Regions from separate parts of the Escherichia sp. TC-EC600-tetX4 genome, predicted to be linked through region 1. Evidence: predicted binding sites of a transcription regulator. Region 1 holds the regulator's gene; each other region holds the start of a gene.

Region 1 (7,709 bases):
TCAGCAATGAACAACTGGAGCGCCCGGTAAGTGATTTTTCCGGGGGCTGGCGTATGCGTCTTAACCTTGCCCAGGCGCTGATTTGCCGTTCAGACTTGCTGCTGCTCGACGAACCGACTAACCACCTCGATCTCGATGCCGTTATCTGGCTGGAAAAATGGCTGAAGAGCTATCAGGGCACGCTGATCCTGATCTCTCACGACCGCGACTTCCTCGATCCGATCGTCGATAAAATTATTCATATCGAACAACAAAGCATGTTCGAGTACACCGGCAACTACAGTTCGTTTGAAGTACAGCGCGCCACCCGTCTGGCGCAGCAACAAGCGATGTACGAAAGCCAGCAGGAACGCGTAGCGCATCTGCAAAGTTATATCGACCGTTTCCGTGCCAAAGCCACCAAAGCGAAGCAGGCCCAGAGCCGCATTAAGATGCTCGAGCGTATGGAGCTAATTGCCCCCGCGCACGTCGACAACCCGTTCCGCTTTAGCTTCCGCGCGCCGGAAAGCCTGCCAAATCCGTTACTGAAGATGGAAAAAGTCAGCGCGGGCTATGGCGATCGCATTATTCTCGACTCGATTAAACTGAACCTGGTGCCCGGCTCGCGTATTGGTCTGTTAGGCCGCAATGGCGCGGGTAAATCGACATTAATCAAACTGTTAGCCGGTGAACTTGCGCCAGTCAGCGGTGAAATTGGTCTGGCGAAAGGGATCAAACTCGGCTACTTCGCCCAGCATCAACTTGAATACCTGCGCGCCGACGAATCACCTATTCAACATCTGGCACGTTTAGCGCCGCAGGAGCTGGAACAAAAACTGCGTGACTACCTCGGCGGCTTTGGTTTCCAGGGCGATAAAGTAACCGAAGAAACGCGCCGCTTCTCCGGTGGGGAAAAAGCCCGCCTGGTGCTGGCATTAATTGTCTGGCAGCGGCCGAATCTGCTGCTGCTCGACGAACCGACTAACCACCTTGACCTCGACATGCGTCAGGCACTCACCGAAGCATTAATCGAGTTTGAAGGCGCGCTGGTTGTCGTTTCGCACGACCGTCATTTGCTGCGTTCCACCACTGACGATCTCTACCTGGTTCACGATCGTAAAGTCGAACCGTTCGACGGCGATCTGGAAGATTATCAACAGTGGTTGAGCGACGTACAAAAGCAGGAAAACCAGACCGACGAAGCGCCAAAAGAGAATGCGAACAGCGCCCAGGCACGTAAAGATCAGAAGCGTCGGGAAGCTGAGCTGCGTGCGCAAACCCAGCCACTGCGTAAAGAGATTGCCCGTCTGGAAAAAGAGATGGAGAAGCTGAACGCGCAACTGGCGCAGGCGGAAGAGAAACTCGGCGACAGCGAACTGTATGACCAGAGCCGTAAAGCGGAGTTGACCGCCTGCCTGCAACAGCAAGCCAGCGCCAAATCCGGCCTGGAAGAGTGCGAAATGGCATGGCTGGAAGCCCAGGAGCAGCTTGAGCAGATGCTGCTGGAAGGCCAAAGCAACTGATGGCGCAGATAACGACGACCGATGCCAATGAATTCAGCAGCAGTGCTGAATTCATCCCCATGCGCGGCTTTAGCAATTGTCATCTGCAAACCATGCTGCCGCGTCTGTTTCGTCGTCAGGTGAAATTCACCCCGTACTGGCAGCGGCTGGAGTTGCCCGACGGCGATTTTGTCGATCTTGCGTGGAGTGAAAACCCTGCACAGGCGCAACATAAACCTCGTCTGGTGGTGTTTCACGGGCTGGAAGGCAGTCTCAACAGCCCTTACGCCCACGGTCTGGTTGAGGCGGCGCAAAAGCGCGGCTGGCTGGGCGTGGTGATGCATTTTCGCGGATGCAGCGGTGAACCAAACCGTATGCACCGCATTTACCATTCGGGCGAAACCGAAGACGCCAGTTGGTTTTTACGCTGGCTGCAACGCGAATTTGGTCATGCGCCAACGGCTGCCGTCGGCTATTCGCTCGGCGGTAATATGCTGGCCTGTTTGCTGGCAAAGGAAGGCAATGATCTCCCGGTTGATGCGGCGGTGATTGTCTCTGCGCCGTTTATGCTGGAAGCCTGTAGCTATCATATGGAAAAGGGCTTTTCCCGCGTTTATCAGCGTTACTTGCTGAACCTGTTAAAAGCCAATGCCGCGCGCAAGCTGGCAGCCTACCCCGGAACGCTGCCGATTAATCTCGCGCAGTTAAAATCGGTACGTCGCATCCGTGAATTTGACGATCTCATCACCGCCAGAATTCACGGCTACGCCGACGCTATCGACTATTATCGTCAGTGTAGCGCCATGCCGATGCTGAACCGGATCGCCAAACCGACGCTGATTATTCACGCCAAAGACGATCCGTTTATGGATCATCAGGTGATCCCGAAACCGGAAAGTCTCCCCCCGCAGGTGGAGTATCAACTGACTGAACATGGCGGTCATGTTGGCTTTATTGGCGGTACATTACTTCATCCGCAAATGTGGCTGGAGTCACGCATTCCTGACTGGTTAACAACGTATCTGGAGGCGAAATCATGTTGATTCCGTGGCAAGACCTCTCCCCCGAAACGCTGGAAAATTTAATTGAAAGCTTTGTGTTACGTGAAGGCACCGATTATGGTGAACATGAGCGTACACTTGAACAGAAAGTCGCCGACGTCAAACGCCAGCTACAGTGCGGAGAAGCGGTGCTGGTATGGTCGGAGCTGCACGAAACGGTCAATATTATGCCGCGCAGTCAGTTTCGCGAATAACCTGCAACCGTCGGCGGACGAGATAATAATGATAGCTAAGTCATGGAGTTACTATGTCTGCCAAACATCCGGTCATTGCGGTAACAGGATCCAGCGGCGCGGGGACCACCACCACCAGCCTCGCGTTTCGTAAAATATTCGCGCAGTTAAATCTGCATGCAGCTGAGGTGGAAGGCGACAGTTTTCACCGTTACACCCGCCCGGAAATGGACATGGCGATCCGCAAAGCGCGCGACGCCGGGCGGCATATCAGCTACTTCGGCCCCGAGGCTAACGACTTCGGCCTGCTGGAACAAACCTTCATTGAATACGGTCAGAGCGGCAAAGGGAAATCTCGCAAATATCTGCATACCTACGACGAAGCCGTACCGTGGAATCAGGTACCGGGGACATTCACCCCCTGGCAACCTTTACCGGAACCCACTGATGTACTGTTTTATGAAGGTTTACACGGCGGCGTAGTCACGCCACAGCATAACGTTGCGCAGCATGTGGACTTACTGGTCGGCGTGGTGCCTATCGTTAACCTTGAGTGGATTCAAAAACTGATCCGCGACACCAGCGAGCGCGGGCACTCACGAGAAGCAGTGATGGACTCAGTAGTGCGTTCAATGGAAGACTATATCAACTACATCACACCGCAGTTTTCCCGCACCCATCTTAACTTCCAGCGCGTTCCCACCGTCGACACTTCAAACCCGTTCGCGGCAAAAGGTATCCCGTCGCTCGATGAAAGCTTTGTGGTGATCCATTTTCGTAATCTGGAAGGGATCGATTTCCCCTGGCTGCTGGCGATGTTGCAAGGCTCATTCATTTCCCACATCAATACGTTAGTGGTACCGGGCGGCAAAATGGGTCTGGCAATGGAATTAATTATGCTGCCGCTGGTGCAACGATTGATGGAAGGAAAGAAAATCGAGTAACTCTGCTATTACGCCGGATAAAATACTATCCGGCTTCACAACGGGATAGTTAAGTCACGCGGCAACCACTTCATACGAGTGAGTAATATTCACCGCTTTTTCCAGCATCAACGCCACTGAACAATATTTCTCGGCAGAGAGATCAACCGCACGCGCAACCGCTGCGTCTTTCAGGTCGCGACCGGTGACGATAAAATGCAGATTAATGTGCGTAAACAGGCGTGGTGCCTCTTCGCGGCGTTCAGAGGTCAATTTTACTTCACAATCGACCACATCCTGACGCCCTTTTTGCAGGATCGAAACCACATCGATGGCACTGCAACCACCCGCCGCCATCAACACCATTTCCATCGGACTTGGTGCTTTATCGCCTGAGTTGCCGTCCATTAAAATCTGATGACCAGAGGCGGATTCGCCCAGAAAAGTTAACCCTTCGACCCACTTCACTCGCGCTTGCATTTTTGCTACTCCACTGCGTCAATTTTCCTGACAGAGTACGCGTACTAACCAAATCGCGCAACGGAAGGCGACCTGGGTCATGCTGAAGCGAGACACCAGGAGACACAAAGCGAAAGCTATGCTAAAACAGTCAGGATGCTACAGTAATACATTGATGTACTGCATGTATGCAAAGGACGTCACATTACCGTGCAGTACAGTTGATAGCCCCTTCCCAGGTAGCGGGAAGCATATTTCGGCAATCCAGAGACAGCGGCGTTATCTGGCTCTGGAGAAAGCTTATAACAGAGGATAACCGCGCATGGTGCTTGGCAAACCGCAAACAGACCCGACTCTCGAATGGTTCTTGTCTCATTGCCACATTCATAAGTACCCATCCAAGAGCACGCTTATTCACCAGGGTGAAAAAGCGGAAACGCTGTACTACATCGTTAAAGGCTCTGTGGCAGTGCTGATCAAAGACGAAGAGGGTAAAGAAATGATCCTCTCCTATCTGAATCAGGGTGATTTTATTGGCGAACTGGGCCTGTTTGAAGAGGGCCAGGAACGTAGCGCATGGGTACGTGCGAAAACCGCCTGTGAAGTGGCTGAAATTTCGTACAAAAAATTTCGCCAATTGATTCAGGTAAACCCGGACATTCTGATGCGTTTGTCTGCACAGATGGCGCGTCGTCTGCAAGTCACTTCAGAGAAAGTGGGCAACCTGGCGTTCCTCGACGTGACGGGCCGCATTGCACAGACTCTGCTGAATCTGGCAAAACAACCAGACGCTATGACTCACCCGGACGGTATGCAAATCAAAATTACCCGTCAGGAAATTGGTCAGATTGTCGGCTGTTCTCGTGAAACCGTGGGACGCATTCTGAAGATGCTGGAAGATCAGAACCTGATCTCCGCACACGGTAAAACCATCGTCGTTTACGGCACTCGTTAATCCCGTCGGAGTGGCGCGTTACCTGGTAGCGCGCCATTTTGTTTCCCCCGATGTGGCGCAGACTGATTTATCACCCCGATATCAACTATGCACTTCGACAAACGCTGGTGCTATGTTTGCCCGTGGCCGTTGGGTTAATGCTTGGCGAATTACGATTCGGTCTGCTCTTCTCCCTCGTTCCTGCCTGTTGCAATATTGCGGGCCTTGATACGCCTCATAAACGTTTTTTCAAACGCTTAATCATTGGTGCGTCGCTGTTTGCCACCTGTAGCTTGCTGACACAGCTACTACTGGCAAAAGATGTTCCCCTGCCCTTTTTGCTGACCGGATTAACGCTGGTACTTGGCGTCACTGCTGAGCTGGGGCCATTGCACGCAAAATTGCTTCCTGCATCGCTGCTCGCCGCCATTTTTACCCTCAGTTTGGCGGGATACATGCCGGTCTGGGAACCGTTGCTCATCTATGCGTTGGGCACTCTCTGGTACGGATTGTTTAACTGGTTTTGGTTCTGGATCTGGCGCGAACAACCGCTGCGCGAGTCACTAAGTCTGCTGTACCGTGAACTGGCAGATTATTGTGAAGCCAAATACAGCCTGCTTACCCAGCACACCGACCCTGAAAAAGCGCTGCCGCCGCTGCTGGTGCGCCAGCAAAAAGCGGTCGATCTAATTACCCAGTGCTATCAGCAAATGCATATGCTTTCCGCGCAAAATAATACTGACTACAAGCGGATGCTGCGTATTTTCCAGGAGGCGCTGGATTTACAGGAACATATTTCGGTCAGTTTGCATCAGCCGGAAGAGGTGCAAAAGCTGGTCGAGCGTAGCCATGCGGAAGAAGTTATCCGCTGGAATGCGCAAACCGTCGCCGCTCGCCTGCGCGTGCTGGCTGATGACATTCTTTACCATCGCCTGCCAACGCGTTTTACGATGGAAAAGCAAATTGGCGCACTGGAAAAAATCGCCCGCCAGCATCCGGATAATCCGGTTGGGCAATTCTGCTACTGGCATTTCAGCCGCATCGCCCGCGTGCTGCGCACCCAAAAACCGCTCTATGCCCGTGACTTACTGGCCGATAAACAGCGGCGAATGCCATTACTTCCGGCGCTGAAAAGTTATCTGTCACTAAAGTCTCCGGCGCTACGCAATGCCGGACGACTCAGTGTGATGTTAAGCGTTGCCAGCCTGATGGGCACCGCGCTGCATCTGCCGAAGTCGTACTGGATCCTGATGACGGTATTGCTGGTGACACAAAATGGCTATGGCGCAACCCGTCTGAGGATTGTGAATCGCTCCGTGGGAACCGTGGTCGGGTTAATCATTGCGGGCGTGGCGCTGCACTTTAAAATTCCCGAAGGTTACACCCTGACGTTGATGCTGATTACCACCCTCGCCAGCTACCTGATATTGCGCAAAAACTACGGCTGGGCGACGGTCGGTTTTACTATTACCGCAGTGTATACCCTGCAACTATTGTGGTTGAACGGCGAGCAATACATCCTTCCGCGTCTTATCGATACCATTATTGGTTGTTTAATTGCTTTCGGCGGTACTGTCTGGCTGTGGCCGCAGTGGCAGAGCGGGTTATTGCGTAAAAACGCCCATGATGCTTTAGAAGCCTATCAGGAAGCGATTCGCTTGATTCTTAGCGAGGATCCGCAACCTACGCCACTGGCCTGGCAGCGAATGCGGGTAAATCAGGCACATAACACTCTGTATAACTCATTGAATCAGGCGATGCAGGAACCGGCGTTTAACAGCCATTATCTGGCAGATATGAAACTGTGGGTAACGCACAGCCAGTTTATTGTTGAGCATATTAATGCCATGACCACGCTGGCGCGGGAACACCGGGCATTGCCACCTGAACTGGCACAAGAGTATTTACAGTCTTGTGAAATCGCCATTCAGCGTTGTCAGCAGCGACTGGAGTATGACGAACCGGGTAGTTCTGGCGATGCCAATATCATGGATGCGCCGGAGATGCAGCCGCACGAAGGCGCGGCAGGTACGCTGGAGCAGCATTTACAGCGGGTTATTGGTCATCTGAACACCATGCACACCATTTCGTCGATGGCATGGCGTCAGCGACCGCATCACGGGATTTGGCTGAGTCGCAAGTTGCGGGATTCGAAGGCGTAATGCAGGCTAAACCATCGGATAAGGCATTCACGCCGCATCCGACATCTTTTGCCTGATGCTTCGTATTTACGCCCCAACCACCTTCGCCACCGCGTGGGCGAAACGTTGCATCCCTTCATCGATATCCGCATCTTCCACCACCAGCGACGGTGCAAAACGCATCACATCCGGTCCGGCATTCAGCACCATTACGCCAGCCTCTGCGCCCGCATACAGGAAATCACGCGCCCGACCTTTGTACTGTGGTTTCAGCTCTGCGCCAATCAACAGCCCCATACCGCGAATATCGCTAAATACATCGTACTGCTGATCGATCTTCTGCAGATGGTCAACAAAACGCTGGCGTTTCGCCTGAATGCCTTCCAGCACTTCAGGGGTATTGATGATATCAAACGCCGCCCCCGCTACTGCACAGGCCAGAGGATTACCGCCGTAGGTGGAACCGTGAGAACCAGGATGAAACGCAGAAGCAATTTCCGCCGTGGTCAGCATGGCGCTAATCGGGAAGCCGCCGCC
Region 2 (7,709 bases), 2.1 Mb from region 1:
TTGACAGAGTATGAAATAATGGGCTGGCTTATGGAGATGGGCACAAATTACCATTCAATAAAGTTCGTTGGGTGGCGCTGGTTGGAGGAGACAAAGAATCATTTGTCCAGATGGGCTGGGAAAAAAATATAAGCGATTATTTAAAAAATATGTGCAGTTATCTTGGTATTGAAGATGCCGATGTCACTTTCTTGTGTAATACAGTGGTATTCGATGGGGAAGAACTTCACGCGAGCTATTATCAGTCGTTATTATCTCAGGTACGGGATATGGTAGATGCACTATAAGATGTGTTAAAAACGCTGTAGCAGAATGAAGCGCGGAATAAAAAAGCGGCAACTCAATAAAGTTGCCGCTTTACGGGGAAATTAGAACATTACCTTATGACCGTACTGCTCAAGAATGCCTTTCACGCGTTCCATGGTCTCTTTCTTCGGTGGTTTAACACCGTCGAGTTTGTACTCTTCACCCATTGCCACCCATTTGTGTTTGCCCAGCTCGTGGTAGGGGAGAAGCTCGATTTTCTCAACGTTGCCCATATCACGGGTAAATTCACCGAGGCGATGCGCTGAATCGTCATCGTCAGACCAGCCTGGGACAACAACGTAGCGGATCCACACCTTCACATTTTTGTTCGCCAGATATTTAGCGAACTCCAGCGTGCGGTGGTTGGAAACTCCAACCAGATTTTGGTGGATCTCGTCGTTCATCTGTTTGAGATCGAGCATTACCAGGTCGGTTACTTCCAGCAGTTCATCAATCACCGGATCGTAACGACGAACAAAACCGTTGGTGTCCAGACAGGTATGAATGCCTTCTTTTTTGCAGGCGCGGAACCAGTCACGAACAAACTCAGCTTGCAGGATTGCTTCACCGCCGGATGCGGTAACGCCGCCGCCGGAAGCGTTCATAAAGTGGCGATAGGTCACCACTTCCTTCATCAAATCTTCAACGGTAACTTCTTTACCGCCATGCGTGTCCCAGGTGTCGCGGTTATGACAATACAGGCAGCGCATCAGGCAGCCCTGGAAAAAGGTGATAAAGCGAATACCTGGGCCGTCTACGGTTCCACAGGATTCAAAGGAGTGAATGCGACCAATAACTGACATTGCGGTGTTTCTCCAGATGTGGCCCATCTGAGGCCGTGTTGGTGCGCAGCTCGAAGGCTACGTCGAGTCTGTTTTGGCAGTCACCTTAAAGTATAGATAGCTGACAAAAAAGGCTCTCGCGCTAAAAAAGGCCCCACTTTCGTGGAGCCTTTATTGTACGCTTTTTACTGTACGATTTCAGTCAAATCTAATTACATAGATTGAGTGAAGGTACGAGTAATAACGTCCTGCTGCTGTTCTTTAGTCAGCGAGTTGAAACGTACTGCGTAGCCAGATACACGGATGGTCAGCTGCGGATATTTTTCCGGGTTTTCCATCGCGTCGAGCAGCATTTCACGGTTCATCACGTTAACGTTCAGGTGCTGACCACCTTCGATGGATGCTTCGTGGTGGAAGTAACCATCCATCAGACCAGCCAGGTTGGTCTTACGAACTTCGTCGTCTTTACCCAGTGCGTTCGGAACGATAGAGAAGGTGTAGGAGATACCATCTTTAGCGTAAGCAAACGGCAGTTTAGCAACGGAAGTCAGAGAGGCTACTGCACCTTTCTGGTCACGACCGTGCATCGGGTTAGCACCCGGTCCGAACGGCGCGCCAGCACGACGACCGTCTGGGGTGTTACCCGTTTTCTTACCATACACAACGTTAGAAGTGATGGTCAGAACAGACTGAGTCGGGATAGCGTCACGGTAGGTGTGCAGTTTCTGAATTTTCTTCATGAAACGTTCTACCAGGTCAACAGCCAGGTCATCTACACGCGGATCATTGTTACCAAACTGCGGGTATTCGCCTTCGATTTCGAAGTCGATAGCCAGACCGTCTTCGTCACGAATCGGTTTAACTTTCGCATATTTGATTGCAGACAGGGAGTCAGCAGCAACGGACAGACCAGCGATACCACACGCCATGGTGCGGATAACGTCACGGTCGTGCAGCGCCATCAGAGAGGCTTCGTAGCTGTACTTGTCGTGCATGTAGTGGATGATGTTCAGTGCAGTGATGTACTGTTTAGCCAGCCAGTCCATGAAGTGATCCATGCGCTCCATCACTTCATCATAGTTCAGGACATCGCCTTTGATCGGTTCAGACTTCGGACCAACCTGCATTTTCAGTTTTTCGTCAACGCCGCCGTTGATTGCGTACAGCATGGTTTTCGCCAGGTTTGCACGCGCACCGAAGAACTGCATTTGTTTACCAACGATCATCGGGCTTACGCAGCAAGCAATAGCGTAGTCATCGTTGTTGAAGTCCGGACGCATCAGGTCATCGTTCTCATACTGCAGAGAAGAGGTGTCGATGGACACTTTAGCGGCGAATTTCTTGAAGTTCAGCGGCAGTTTTTCAGACCACAGAATGGTCATGTTCGGTTCCGGAGACGGACCCATGGTGTACAGGGTGTTCAGGAAACGGAAGCTGTTTTTGGTAACCAGGGTACGACCGTCGAGGCCCATACCACCGATAGATTCGGTTGCCCAGATCGGGTCGCCAGAGAACAGTTCATCGTATTCCGGAGTACGCAGGAAGCGAACCATACGCAGTTTCATGACCAGGTGGTCAACCATTTCCTGCGCTTCTTGTTCGGTGATCTTGCCAGCTTTCAGGTCACGTTCGATGTACACATCCAGGAAGGTGGAGGTACGACCGAAGGACATTGCAGCACCGTTCTGAGACTTAACAGCAGCCAGGTAGCCGAAGTAAGTCCACTGGATAGCTTCCTGAGCGTTGGTAGCCGGACCAGAGATGTCGTAGCCGTATTTCGCAGCCATTTCTTTCATCTGACCCAGAGCGCGGTGCTGTTCAGCGATTTCTTCGCGCAGACGGATAGTCTGTTCCAGGTTTACGCCGTTTTCCAGATCAGCCTGCAGAGAAGTGAACTGTGCCAGTTTGTCTTTCATCAGGTAGTCGATACCGTACAGCGCAACGCGACGGTAGTCACCGATGATACGGCCACGGCCATATGCATCTGGCAGACCGGTCAGAACACCAGATTTACGGCAACGCAGGATGTCCGGAGTGTAAACGTCGAACACGCCCTGGTTGTGAGTTTTACGGTATTCAGTGAAGATTTTTTTGATCATCGGATCCAGTTCGCGGTTGTACGCTTTGCAGGAACCTTCGATCATTTTGATACCACCGAACGGGATAAGAGCACGTTTCAGCGGAGCTTCAGTCTGCAGACCAACGATTTTCTCAAGCTGCTTGTTGATGTAGCCAGCGTCGTGAGAGGTGATGGTGGAAGCAACAGCGGTGTCAAAGTCAACTGGCGCGTGAGTGCGGTTTTCCAGTTTAACGCCTTCCATTACTTTGTCCCACAGGGTGGTGGTCGCTTCAGTAGCGCCAGCCAGGAAGGACTCGTCACCCTCGTACGGAGTGTAGTTTTTCTGAATGAAGTCACGGACGTTTACTTCATTCTGCCAGTCACCTTTGGTAAAACCTTCCCAGGCTGTGGCTAACTTTTCATTAAGCTCGGACATGTAACACCTACCTTCTTAAGTGGATTTTTTATTTACTGCGTACTTCGACAACCATTAATGGTGGTCGTTTTCACGCAGGTAAATGACCCAGTATGTCAACCCAACCAACAAACCACCACCGATAATGTTGCCGATCGTAACCGGAATCAGGTTATCAGTGATGAAATTCATCACGGTCAGGTGAGAAAAATTTTCCGGTGCAGAACCGACTGCGGTCCAAAATTCCGGGGATGCGAAGTCGCGGATTACAATACCCATCGGGATCATAAACATGTTTGCGATACTGTGCTCAAAACCGCTGGCAACAAACATCGCGACCGGCAGCACCATAATGAACGCTTTGTCCATCAGGCTGCGGCCAGAATAACTCATCCATACTGCCAGACATACCATCAGGTTTGCCAGGATACCAAGACAGACGGCCTCAATAAAAGTATGGTGCACTTTGTGGTCGGCGGTTTGTAGGACGTTTAGTCCCCATTGACCATTTGCGGTCATATACTCGCCGGAAAGCCACATTAAAAGTACAAACAGCAGTGCGCCGACCAGGTTGCCAAAATAGACATTTAGCCAGTTTTTCGCCAACTGACCCCAGGTGATGCGCCCACTCGCCTTAGCAACAACAATCAACACGGTGGAAGTAAAGAGATCGGCTCCGCAGACAACACAAAGAATCAGCCCCAGAGAGAAGCAAATGCCGCCAACCAGTTTTGCCATGCCGAAGGGCATTGTGCCTGTGCCAGTGGTTGCTGTGATATAGAAGACGAATGCGATTGAGATGAAAACACCGGCGGTAATCGCCAGATAGAAAGTCTTAAGCGGATGTTTCGTTGCTTTATAGACACCCGCCTCTTCGGCCACTTTGGCCATTGCAGCAGGAAGTAAAAGATCAAAAGGGTTGTCAGCTTTCACACTAACTCTCTCTTTATTAAGTCGGCGACGAGATACTAACAAAGCATTATAGATGAGAAATTGATATAGATCATATCTCGCCTGGCTTATAGGCCCGTAACTCGCATGGTTTTTATGCAAATACGGAGTAAATATTTGATTATCCAAATAAAAATAAATTTTAAAAATTAACAAATGAGTTGAATTTTTTCCGCATCCTCCGCTAAAACAGTTAATTAAAAGGGAGCATCAGGCGAATAAAGTAACAATATCGATCGTATTTATTAAATACAAATTACCGATATTTAACCTTATAATTACAATTATTTTATTAATGCAAATATATGTAAAGCGGGGCATTAAAAAAACGCCCCGTAATATAACTCAGACTAATCATTAAGCCTACATTGCGTAGGCTATTTGATTTTATTTTGCCCAGAATGCTGCTTTGGCGCGCTGCAGCTTTTCGTAGGCCTTCAACAACGACTGATGTGCAGCAAACGCGTGCAGATCGCTATCTACCGGTTGCAGGCCGTAAAACGCCGCTTCGCCGCTCATTGCCGCACTGGCGGCTTCTACGGCATCTGCGCCGTACATGCGAACAAACGCATTCAGATATTGCAGCGGCTGGCGATCTTCTTCCTGTGCCAGTAATAACAACGTTTGCAGGCAGCGATAATAGTTGGCGCGTTCCGGACTAAATACTGATGAGTTAAACTCCATCGTCCATTCGGTCCAGACCAGAGCCTGTTCCAGATCGCCACCAGCCAGCGCCAGCATGGCTTTTAATTCACCGATACGCAGGGTGTACCAACCGTTATCCGACCCGGTCGCCAGACCCAACAGCTCACGCACGCGGGTAAAGTCATCAAAACCTTCTTCATCCAGTTGCTCGATGAGGTTCAGGTAATCTTCTTTTTCCCACTCGCTGCCTGGTAGCGAAAGAATCGTTTCACGTAAATGGCTGCCCATACTGTTATTCGCGAGCCACAGATCTTCAGCCGGATAAATATCGGACATGCCAGGCACGATAATACGGCAAGCATAAACGCCCAGATGCTCGTAATCGGCAATATAAACTTCTTTATCTTCTTTGTTGAAGATAGCCATCAGTGTGGCGAACTCTTCTTCCGTGGTGCCGGAGAAATTCCAGTCCACAAACGGATAATCGGCATCCTGCTTGAACAGGTCCCAGGAGATTAAACCGCTGGAATCGATAAAGTGCGTTTCGAGGTTGGTATGTTCAGCGACTTCTTCATCATCGAAGGTTGGCGGAGTAAACACATCCAAATCTTTCAGGCCACGACCTTGCAGCAGCTCGGTCACGGTACGTTCCAGTGCTACGCCAAAATCAGGATGCGCACCGAAAGAGGCAAAGCAGGTACCGTTAGCAGGATTGAACAGTACCACGCAAATCACCGGATACTGGCCGCCAAGCGAACCGTCATAAGCGAAGATTGGGAAACCCTCCGCTTCCAGCGTTTCGATGGCTTCAACTACTGCTGGGTAACGCGCCAGCACGTCTGCCGGGATCTCTGGCAGGCTGATGCTTTCAGCAATAATGCGGTTTTTCACGTAGCGTTCGAAAACTTCAGACAATCCCTGAACGCGTGCTTCGTTGCGGGTATTACCTGCGGACATACCGTTGGAGACGTACAGGTTACCAATGAAATTCATCGGAATATAAACGGTCTGATTGTCGGACTGACGCGTAAACGGCAGGCCGCAAATACCACGATCTTCGTTACCGGATTGTAGGTCAATCAGCATGCTGCCGGTCAGTTCATTCTCCGGATCATAAAACGCGCGCAGACGGTCATCGAGCAGCCCTTCTGGCACATCGTCATTTTCGGTCAGTGGGAACCATTTTTCGTTGGGATAATGCACGAACGGACCGTTGGCGATGGTTTCGCCCAGCCAGAAGTCCGCAAAAAAGTAGTTGGTTGAGAGACGCTCGAAATATTCACCGAGTGCAGAAGCCAGCGCCGCTTTCTTGGTTGCGCCTTTACCGTTGGTAAAACACAGTGCGCACTCTTTGTCGCGAATATGTACAGACCAGACGTTAGGCACGGGATTCAGCCAGGAGGCCTCTTCAATCTGAAAGCCGAGGTCTGAAAGTTTTTGCTGGAAGCGAGCGATGGAATCTTCCAGAGCGGCATCTTTGCCGGGGATAAATGTTTGCGTCATGAAAATCACTTTAGTCGTACGGAAAGCGCGCAATAATACGGGTTTTATCTCAAAGGCGCTATCACCGCCGCCATGCCGATGAACTGTTGACTATGCTTTTAGCGGATAAACCACGTTAAGAGCATAAAAATGAAGGCGTTCGATCTCCACCGTATGGCATTTGATAAAGTGCCTTTTGATTTCCTTGGCGAAGTTGCACTACGTAGTCTTTATACCTTTGTACTGGTCTTTTTGTTCCTCAAAATGACCGGAAGACGCGGTGTGCGGCAGATGTCGCTGTTTGAAGTTTTAATCATTCTGACGCTGGGATCAGCGGCGGGAGATGTGGCGTTTTATGATGATGTGCCGATGGTCCCGGTACTTATCGTCTTTATTACTCTGGCGTTGTTATACCGCCTGGTAATGTGGTTGATGGCGCACAGTGAAAAACTGGAAGATCTTCTGGAAGGCAAGCCAGTTGTCATTATTGAAGATGGCGAGCTGGCCTGGTCGAAACTCAATAACTCCAACATGACGGAATTTGAGTTCTTTATGGAGCTACGATTGCGTGGCGTGGAGCAGCTGGGGCAGGTACGTCTGGCGATTCTCGAAACCAACGGGCAAATCAGTGTCTATTTCTTTGAAGATGACAAGGTGAAACCGGGTTTACTTATTTTACCCAGTGATTGTACGCAGCGTTACAAAGTGGTGCCGGAGTCGGCGGACTATGCCTGTATTCGTTGTAGTGAAATCATTCATATGAAAGCGGGGGAAAAACAATTATGTCCGCGCTGTGCAAATCCAGAATGGACGAAGGCAAGTCGGGCAAAACGGGTGACCTGACAGTAAAAACATCGGCTTTTTGCTAATAATCCGAGAGATTCTTTTGTGTGATGCAAGCCACATTTTTGCCCTCAACGGTTTTACTCATTGCGATGTGTGTCACTGAATGATAAAACCGATAGCCACAGGAATAATGTATTACCTGTGGTCGCAATCGATTGACCGCGGGTTAATAGCAACGCAACGTGGTGAGGGGAAATGGCTCAAATCTTCAATTTTAGTTCTG
Region 3 (7,709 bases), 450 kb from region 1:
GGTGCATTTCTTCCTTGAATACAAAACGGTTTCTTTTATTGCATTAGGGGCAGTGGTGTTGTCGATTACGGGGGTCGAGGCGCTGTATGCTGATATGGGGCACTTTGGTAAGTTCCCTATTCGCCTGGCGTGGTTCACCGTCGTATTACCTTCCTTGACCCTTAATTACTTCGGTCAGGGAGCGCTGTTGTTAAAGAACCCGGAAGCGATTAAGAACCCGTTCTTCCTGTTGGCACCGGACTGGGCGCTGATCCCGCTGCTGATCATCGCCGCACTGGCGACGGTAATTGCCTCGCAGGCGGTTATCTCTGGCGTCTTCTCATTGACGCGTCAGGCGGTACGTCTGGGATATTTGTCGCCGATGCGCATTATTCACACCTCCGAAATGGAGTCAGGGCAAATCTATATTCCGTTTGTGAACTGGATGCTCTATGTCGCGGTCGTGATTGTGATTGTCAGCTTTGAGCACTCCAGCAACCTGGCGGCGGCGTACGGGATTGCGGTGACCGGAACCATGGTGCTGACGTCTATTCTCTCGACTACCGTGGCACGTCAGAACTGGCACTGGAATAAGTATTTTGTTGCGCTGATCCTGATTGCTTTCCTTTGTGTCGATATTCCATTGTTCACCGCTAACCTCGATAAACTGCTCTCCGGCGGCTGGTTGCCATTGAGCCTCGGTACTGTGATGTTTATCGTGATGACCACCTGGAAGAGCGAGCGTTTCCGCTTGCTGCGGCGGATGCATGAACATGGTAACTCTCTGGAAGCGATGATTGCTTCGCTGGAGAAATCACCGCCTGTTCGCGTGCCCGGGACCGCGGTGTATATGTCGCGTGCAATCAACGTCATTCCCTTTGCGCTGATGCATAACCTTAAACATAACAAGGTATTGTATGAGCGGGTGATTCTGTTAACTCTGCGCACCGAAGACGCTCCATATGTCCATAACGTCCGTCGGGTACAGATTGAACAACTGTCGCCCACTTTCTGGCGCGTGGTGGCAAGTTATGGTTGGCGAGAAACGCCAAACGTAGAAGAAGTTTTCCACCGCTGCGGTCTGGAAGGATTAAGTTGCCGGATGATGGAAACCTCCTTCTTTATGTCGCATGAGTCGTTGATCCTCGGCAAACGCCCGTGGTATTTGCGTCTGCGCGGCAAGCTGTACTTGCTGCTGCAACGTAATGCGCTGCGTGCACCAGATCAATTTGAAATCCCGCCAAACAGGGTTATCGAACTGGGTACTCAGGTCGAAATCTAACGCCAGACGCCTCCTTTCTTCATAAGGGGGCGTTTTTGTTTTCATGGTTAATCACCATGTAAAACGTTTCGAGGTTGATCACATTTCCGTAACGTCACGATGGTTTTCCCAACTCAGTCAGGATTAAACTGTGGGTCAGCGAAACGTTTCGCTGATGGAGAAAAAAATGAAAAAAGGCACCGTTCTTAATTCTGATATTTCATCGGTGATCTCCCGTCTGGGACATACCGATACGCTGGTGGTGTGTGATGCTGGTTTACCCATCCCCAAAAGTACAACGCGTATCGATATGGCATTAACCCAGGGTGTACCTTCTTTTATGCAGGTGCTGGGCGTCGTCACAAATGAAATGCAGGTCGAGGCGGCCATTATCGCGGAAGAGATCAAACACCATAATCCGCAACTCCACGAAACGTTGCTCACTCACCTTGAGCAGCTGCAAAAACACCAGGGAAATACCATTGAAATTCGTTACACCACGCATGAACAATTCAAACAACAAACCGCAGAAAGTCAGGCGGTAATTCGCAGCGGAGAATGTTCTCCGTATGCGAATATCATTCTCTGTGCTGGCGTGACGTTCTGAGGCCGTCATGGAAGCATTACTTCAGCTTAAAGGCATCGATAAAGCCTTCCCGGGCGTAAAAGCCCTCTCGGGCGCAGCGTTAAATGTCTATCCGGGCCGCGTGATGGCGCTGGTGGGCGAAAACGGCGCGGGTAAATCCACCATGATGAAAGTGCTTACTGGCATCTATACTCGCGATGCCGGTACGCTTTTATGGCTGGGGAAAGAAACGACATTTACCGGGCCAAAATCTTCCCAGGAAGCCGGGATTGGGATTATCCATCAGGAACTGAACCTGATCCCGCAGTTGACCATTGCCGAAAACATTTTCCTCGGTCGTGAGTTTGTTAATCGCTTTGGCAAAATTGACTGGAAAACCATGTATGCCGAAGCGGATAAATTGCTGGCTAAACTTAACCTGCGCTTTAAAAGCGACAAGCTGGTGGGCGATCTTTCCATCGGTGACCAGCAAATGGTTGAAATCGCCAAAGTGCTGAGCTTTGAGTCGAAAGTCATCATTATGGATGAACCGACCGATGCGCTGACCGATACCGAAACCGAATCCCTGTTCCGCGTCATCCGCGAGCTGAAATCGCAAGGCCGCGGTATTGTCTATATCTCCCACCGCATGAAAGAAATCTTCGAGATTTGCGATGACGTTACCGTTTTTCGTGATGGGCAATTTATTGCTGAGCGCGAAGTGGCATCACTGACCGAAGATTCGCTGATTGAGATGATGGTGGGTCGCAAGCTGGAAGATCAATATCCGCACCTGGACAAAGCGCCGGGAGATATCCGCCTGAAAGTCGATAATCTCTGCGGACCTGGCGTTAACGATGTCTCTTTTACTTTACGCAAAGGCGAAATTCTTGGCGTCTCTGGTTTGATGGGCGCAGGTCGTACCGAACTGATGAAAGTGCTCTACGGCGCACTACCGCGCACCAGCGGTTACGTCACCCTGGATGGGCATGAAGTCGTTACCCGTTCACCGCAGGATGGCCTGGCAAACGGCATTGTGTATATCTCCGAAGACCGTAAACGTGACGGTTTAGTGTTGGGCATGTCAGTAAAAGAGAACATGTCGCTGACAGCGCTGCGCTACTTCAGCCGCGCTGGCGGCAGTTTGAAGCATGCCGATGAACAGCAGGCTGTGAGTGATTTCATTCGTCTGTTTAATGTGAAAACTCCGTCGATGGAACAGGCAATTGGTCTGCTTTCCGGTGGCAATCAGCAAAAAGTGGCGATTGCCCGCGGTCTGATGACACGCCCCAAAGTGTTGATCCTTGATGAACCTACCCGTGGCGTAGATGTCGGCGCGAAAAAAGAGATCTATCAACTGATTAACCAGTTCAAAGCCGATGGCTTGAGCATCATTCTGGTGTCATCGGAGATGCCAGAAGTATTAGGCATGAGCGATCGCATCATCGTCATGCATGAAGGGCATCTCAGCGGGGAATTTACTCGTGAGCAGGCCACCCAGGAAGTGTTAATGGCTGCCGCTGTGGGCAAGCTTAATCGCGTGAATCAGGAGTAAAAAAATGACAACCCAGACTGTCTCTGGTCGCCGTTATTTCACGAAAGCGTGGCTGATGGAGCAGAAATCGCTTATCGCTCTGCTGGTGCTGATCGCGATTGTCTCGACGTTAAGCCCGAACTTTTTCACCATCAATAACTTATTCAATATTCTCCAGCAAACCTCAGTGAACGCCATTATGGCGGTCGGGATGACGCTGGTGATCCTGACGTCGGGCATCGACTTATCGGTAGGTTCTCTGTTGGCGCTGACCGGCGCAGTTGCTGCATCTATCGTCGGCATTGAAGTCAATGCGCTGGTGGCTGTCGCTGCTGCTCTCGCGTTAGGTGCCGCAATTGGTGCGGTAACCGGGGTGATTGTAGCGAAAGGTCGCGTCCAGGCGTTTATCGCTACGCTGGTTATGATGCTTTTACTGCGCGGCGTGACCATGGTTTATACCAACGGTAGCCCAGTGAATACCGGCTTTACTGAGAACGCCGATCTGTTTGGCTGGTTTGGTATTGGTCGTCCGCTGGGCGTACCGACGCCAGTCTGGATCATGGGGATTGTCTTCCTCGCGGCCTGGTACATGCTGCATCACACGCGTCTGGGGCGTTACATCTACGCGCTGGGCGGCAACGAAGCGGCAACGCGTCTTTCTGGTATCAACGTCAATAAAATCAAAATCATCGTCTATTCTCTTTGTGGTCTGCTGGCATCGCTGGCCGGGATCATTGAAGTGGCGCGTCTCTCCTCCGCACAACCCACGGCGGGGACTGGCTATGAGCTGGATGCTATTGCTGCGGTGGTTCTGGGCGGTACGAGTCTGGCGGGCGGAAAAGGTCGCATTGTTGGGACGTTGATCGGCGCATTAATTCTTGGCTTCCTTAATAATGGATTGAATTTGTTAGGTGTTTCCTCCTATTACCAGATGATCGTCAAAGCGGTGGTGATTTTGCTGGCGGTGCTGGTAGACAACAAAAAGCAGTAATAACGACTACAGGACATCTTGAATATGAACATGAAAAAACTGGCTACCCTGGTTTCCGCTGTTGCGCTAAGCGCCACCGTCAGTGCGAATGCGATGGCAAAAGACACCATCGCGCTGGTGGTCTCCACGCTTAACAACCCGTTCTTTGTATCGCTGAAAGATGGCGCGCAGAAAGAGGCGGATAAACTTGGCTATAACCTGGTGGTGCTGGACTCCCAGAACAACCCGGCGAAAGAGCTGGCGAACGTGCAGGACTTAACCGTTCGCGGCACAAAAATTCTGCTGATTAACCCGACCGACTCCGACGCAGTGGGTAATGCTGTGAAGATGGCTAACCAGGCGAACATCCCGGTTATCACTCTTGACCGCCAGGCAACGAAAGGTGAAGTGGTGAGCCACATTGCTTCTGATAACGTACTGGGCGGCAAAATCGCTGGTGATTACATCGCGAAGAAAGCGGGTGAAGGTGCCAAAGTTATCGAGCTGCAAGGCATTGCTGGTACATCCGCAGCCCGTGAACGTGGCGAAGGCTTCCAGCAGGCCGTTGCTGCTCACAAGTTTAATGTTCTTGCCAGCCAGCCAGCAGATTTTGATCGCATTAAAGGTTTGAACGTAATGCAGAACCTGTTGACCGCTCATCCGGATGTTCAGGCTGTATTCGCGCAGAATGATGAAATGGCGCTGGGCGCGCTGCGCGCACTGCAAACTGCCGGTAAATCGGATGTGATGGTCGTCGGATTTGACGGTACACCGGATGGCGAAAAAGCGGTGAATGATGGCAAACTAGCAGCGACTATCGCTCAGCTACCCGATCAGATTGGCGCGAAAGGCGTCGAAACCGCAGATAAAGTGCTGAAAGGCGAGAAAGTTCAGGCTAAGTATCCGGTTGATCTGAAACTGGTTGTTAAGCAGTAGTTTTAATCAGGTTGTATGACCTGATGGTGACATAAATACGTCATCGACAGATGAACGTGTAATATAAAGAAAAGCAGGGCACGCGCCACCCTAACACGGTGGCGCATTTTATGGACATCCCGAATATGCAAAACGCAGGCAGCCTCGTTGTTCTTGGCAGCATTAATGCTGACCACATTCTTAATCTTCAATCTTTTCCTACTCCAGGCGAAACCGTAACCGGTAACCACTATCAGGTTGCATTTGGCGGCAAAGGCGCGAATCAGGCTGTGGCTGCTGGGCGTAGCGGTGCGAATATCGCGTTTATTGCCTGTACGGGTGATGACAGCATTGGTGAGAGCGTTCGCCAGCAGCTTGCCACTGATAACATTGATATTACTCCGGTCAGCGTGATCAAAGGCGAATCAACAGGTGTGGCGCTGATTTTTGTTAATGGCGAAGGTGAGAATGTCATCGGTATTCATGCCGGCGCTAATGCTGCCCTTTCCCCGGCGCTGGTGGAAGCGCAACGTGAGCGTATTGCCAACGCGTCAGCATTATTAATGCAGCTGGAATCACCACTCGAAAGTGTGATGGCAGCGGCGAAAATCGCCCATCAAAATAAGACTATCGTTGCGCTTAACCCGGCTCCGGCTCGCGAACTTCCTGACGAACTGCTGGCGCTGGTGGACATTATTACGCCAAACGAAACGGAAGCAGAAAAGCTCACCGGTATTCGTGTTGAAAATGATGAAGATGCAGCGAAGGCGGCGCAGGTACTGCATGAAAAAGGTATCCGTACTGTACTGATTACTTTAGGAAGTCGTGGTGTATGGGCTAGCGTGAATGGTGAAGGTCAGCGCGTTCCTGGATTCCGGGTGCAGGCTGTCGATACCATTGCTGCCGGAGATACCTTTAACGGTGCGTTAATCACGGCATTGCTGGAAGAAAAACCATTGCCAGAGGCGATTCGTTTTGCCCATGCTGCCGCTGCGATTGCCGTAACACGTAAAGGCGCACAACCTTCCGTACCGTGGCGTGAAGAGATCGACGCATTTTTAGACAGGCAGAGGTGACGCTTGGCTACAATGAAAGATGTTGCCCGCCTGGCGGGCGTTTCTACCTCAACAGTTTCTCACGTTATCAATAAAGATCGCTTCGTCAGTGAAGCGATTACCGCCAAAGTTGAAGCGGCGATTAAAGAACTCAATTACGCGCCATCAGCTCTGGCGCGTAGCCTCAAACTCAATCAAACACATACCATTGGCATGTTGATCACTGCCAGTACCAATCCTTTCTATTCAGAACTGGTGCGTGGCGTTGAACGCAGCTGCTTCGAACGCGGTTATAGTCTCGTCCTTTGCAATACCGAAGGCGATGAACAGCGGATGAATCGCAATCTGGAAACGCTGATGCAAAAACGCGTTGATGGCTTGCTGTTACTGTGCACCGAAACGCATCAACCTTCGCGTGAAATCATGCAACGTTATCCGACAGTGCCTACTGTGATGATGGACTGGGCTCCGTTCGATGGCGACAGCGATCTTATTCAGGATAACTCGTTGCTGGGCGGAGACTTAGCAACGCAATATCTGATCGATAAAGGTCATACCCGTATCGCCTGTATTACCGGCCCGCTGGATAAAACTCCGGCGCGCCTGCGGTTGGAAGGTTATCGGGCGGCGATGAAACGTGCGGGTCTCAACATTCCTGATGGCTATGAAGTCACTGGTGATTTTGAATTTAACGGCGGGTTTGACGCTATGCGCCAACTGCTATCACATCCGCTGCGTCCTCAGGCCGTCTTTACCGGAAATGACGCTATGGCTGTTGGCGTTTACCAGGCGTTATATCAGGCAGAGTTACAGGTTCCGCAGGATATCGCGGTGATTGGCTATGACGATATCGAACTGGCAAGCTTTATGACGCCACCATTAACCACTATCCACCAACCGAAAGATGAACTGGGGGAGCTGGCGATTGATGTACTCATCCATCGGATAACCCAGCCGACCCTTCAGCAACAACGATTACAACTTACTCCGATTCTGATGGAACGCGGTTCGGCTTAGATTTACGCTGTCTTTTGATCAAATTATTACCATCGGTTGTTTTCAGAAGCATGAACATTGCTGCTGAAGCAACAGTAATAATGCCCATTGTGATAAACGTATAGTGGAATTGTTCGACAGTCGTTGTGCCTTCCATTCCTTCATAAACGCGAAGGACGGCCGCACTTACAGCAACGCCTAAACTAATCGACAGTTGCTGCGTGACCGCCAGAACACTGTTACCGCTGCTGGCATTGTCATCGGTCAGATCGGCAAGTGTGATGGTATTCATCGCGGTAAACTGCGTCGACATAGTCATCCCTAATATAAACAACGGCAAGATCAGCATCCATATAGCCATTGCTGGTGATTGCAAAGAGAACTGAGCGATCATTAGCCCAATAATCACCGTGATCCCCACTAACGTATGGCGA

The links. The regulator CRP, encoded in region 1, controls carbon source genes, mostly activating them, when cyclic AMP is high. The targets are predictions, from matches to a motif close to ATGTGANNNNNNTCACAT.
Region 2: focA (formate transporter FocA) is a predicted target of CRP. The motif match lies at 4,554-4,571, and genes of this name have one in related genera.
Region 3: rbsD (D-ribose pyranase) is a predicted target of CRP. The motif match lies at 1,328-1,345, and genes of this name have one in related genera.

Annotation. Positions count from the first base shown of each region.
Region 1 covers NZ_CP079924.1:394,323-402,031, reverse strand. The annotation lists gene KXD89_RS01825 (ABC transporter ATP-binding protein) at 1-1,502, shown strand, start outside; gene KXD89_RS01820 (hydrolase) at 1,502-2,524, shown strand; gene KXD89_RS01815 (YheU family protein) at 2,518-2,736, shown strand; gene KXD89_RS01810 (phosphoribulokinase) at 2,790-3,659, shown strand; gene KXD89_RS01805 (OsmC family protein) at 3,714-4,118, opposite strand; gene crp (cAMP-activated global transcriptional regulator CRP) at 4,420-5,052, shown strand; gene KXD89_RS01795 (YccS/YhfK family putative transporter) at 5,103-7,193, shown strand; gene argD (bifunctional acetylornithine/succinyldiaminopimelate transaminase) at 7,260-7,709, opposite strand, start outside.
Region 2 covers NZ_CP079924.1:2,921,403-2,929,111, reverse strand. The annotation lists partial or broken gene KXD89_RS14280 (NAD(P)H oxidoreductase) at 1-287, shown strand, start outside; gene pflA (pyruvate formate lyase 1-activating protein) at 369-1,109, opposite strand; gene pflB (formate C-acetyltransferase) at 1,301-3,583, opposite strand; gene focA (formate transporter FocA) at 3,638-4,495, opposite strand; gene ycaO (30S ribosomal protein S12 methylthiotransferase accessory factor YcaO) at 4,901-6,661, opposite strand; gene KXD89_RS14255 (DUF421 domain-containing protein) at 6,791-7,483, shown strand; gene serC (3-phosphoserine/phosphohydroxythreonine transaminase) at 7,682-7,709, shown strand, end outside.
Region 3 covers NZ_CP079924.1:4,544,285-4,551,993, reverse strand. The annotation lists gene kup (low affinity potassium transporter Kup) at 1-1,261, shown strand, start outside; gene rbsD (D-ribose pyranase) at 1,428-1,847, shown strand; gene rbsA (ribose ABC transporter ATP-binding protein RbsA) at 1,855-3,360, shown strand; gene rbsC (ribose ABC transporter permease) at 3,365-4,330, shown strand; gene rbsB (ribose ABC transporter substrate-binding protein RbsB) at 4,355-5,245, shown strand; gene rbsK (ribokinase) at 5,371-6,300, shown strand; gene rbsR (ribose operon transcriptional repressor RbsR) at 6,304-7,296, shown strand; gene mdtD (multidrug transporter subunit MdtD) at 7,262-7,709, opposite strand, start outside.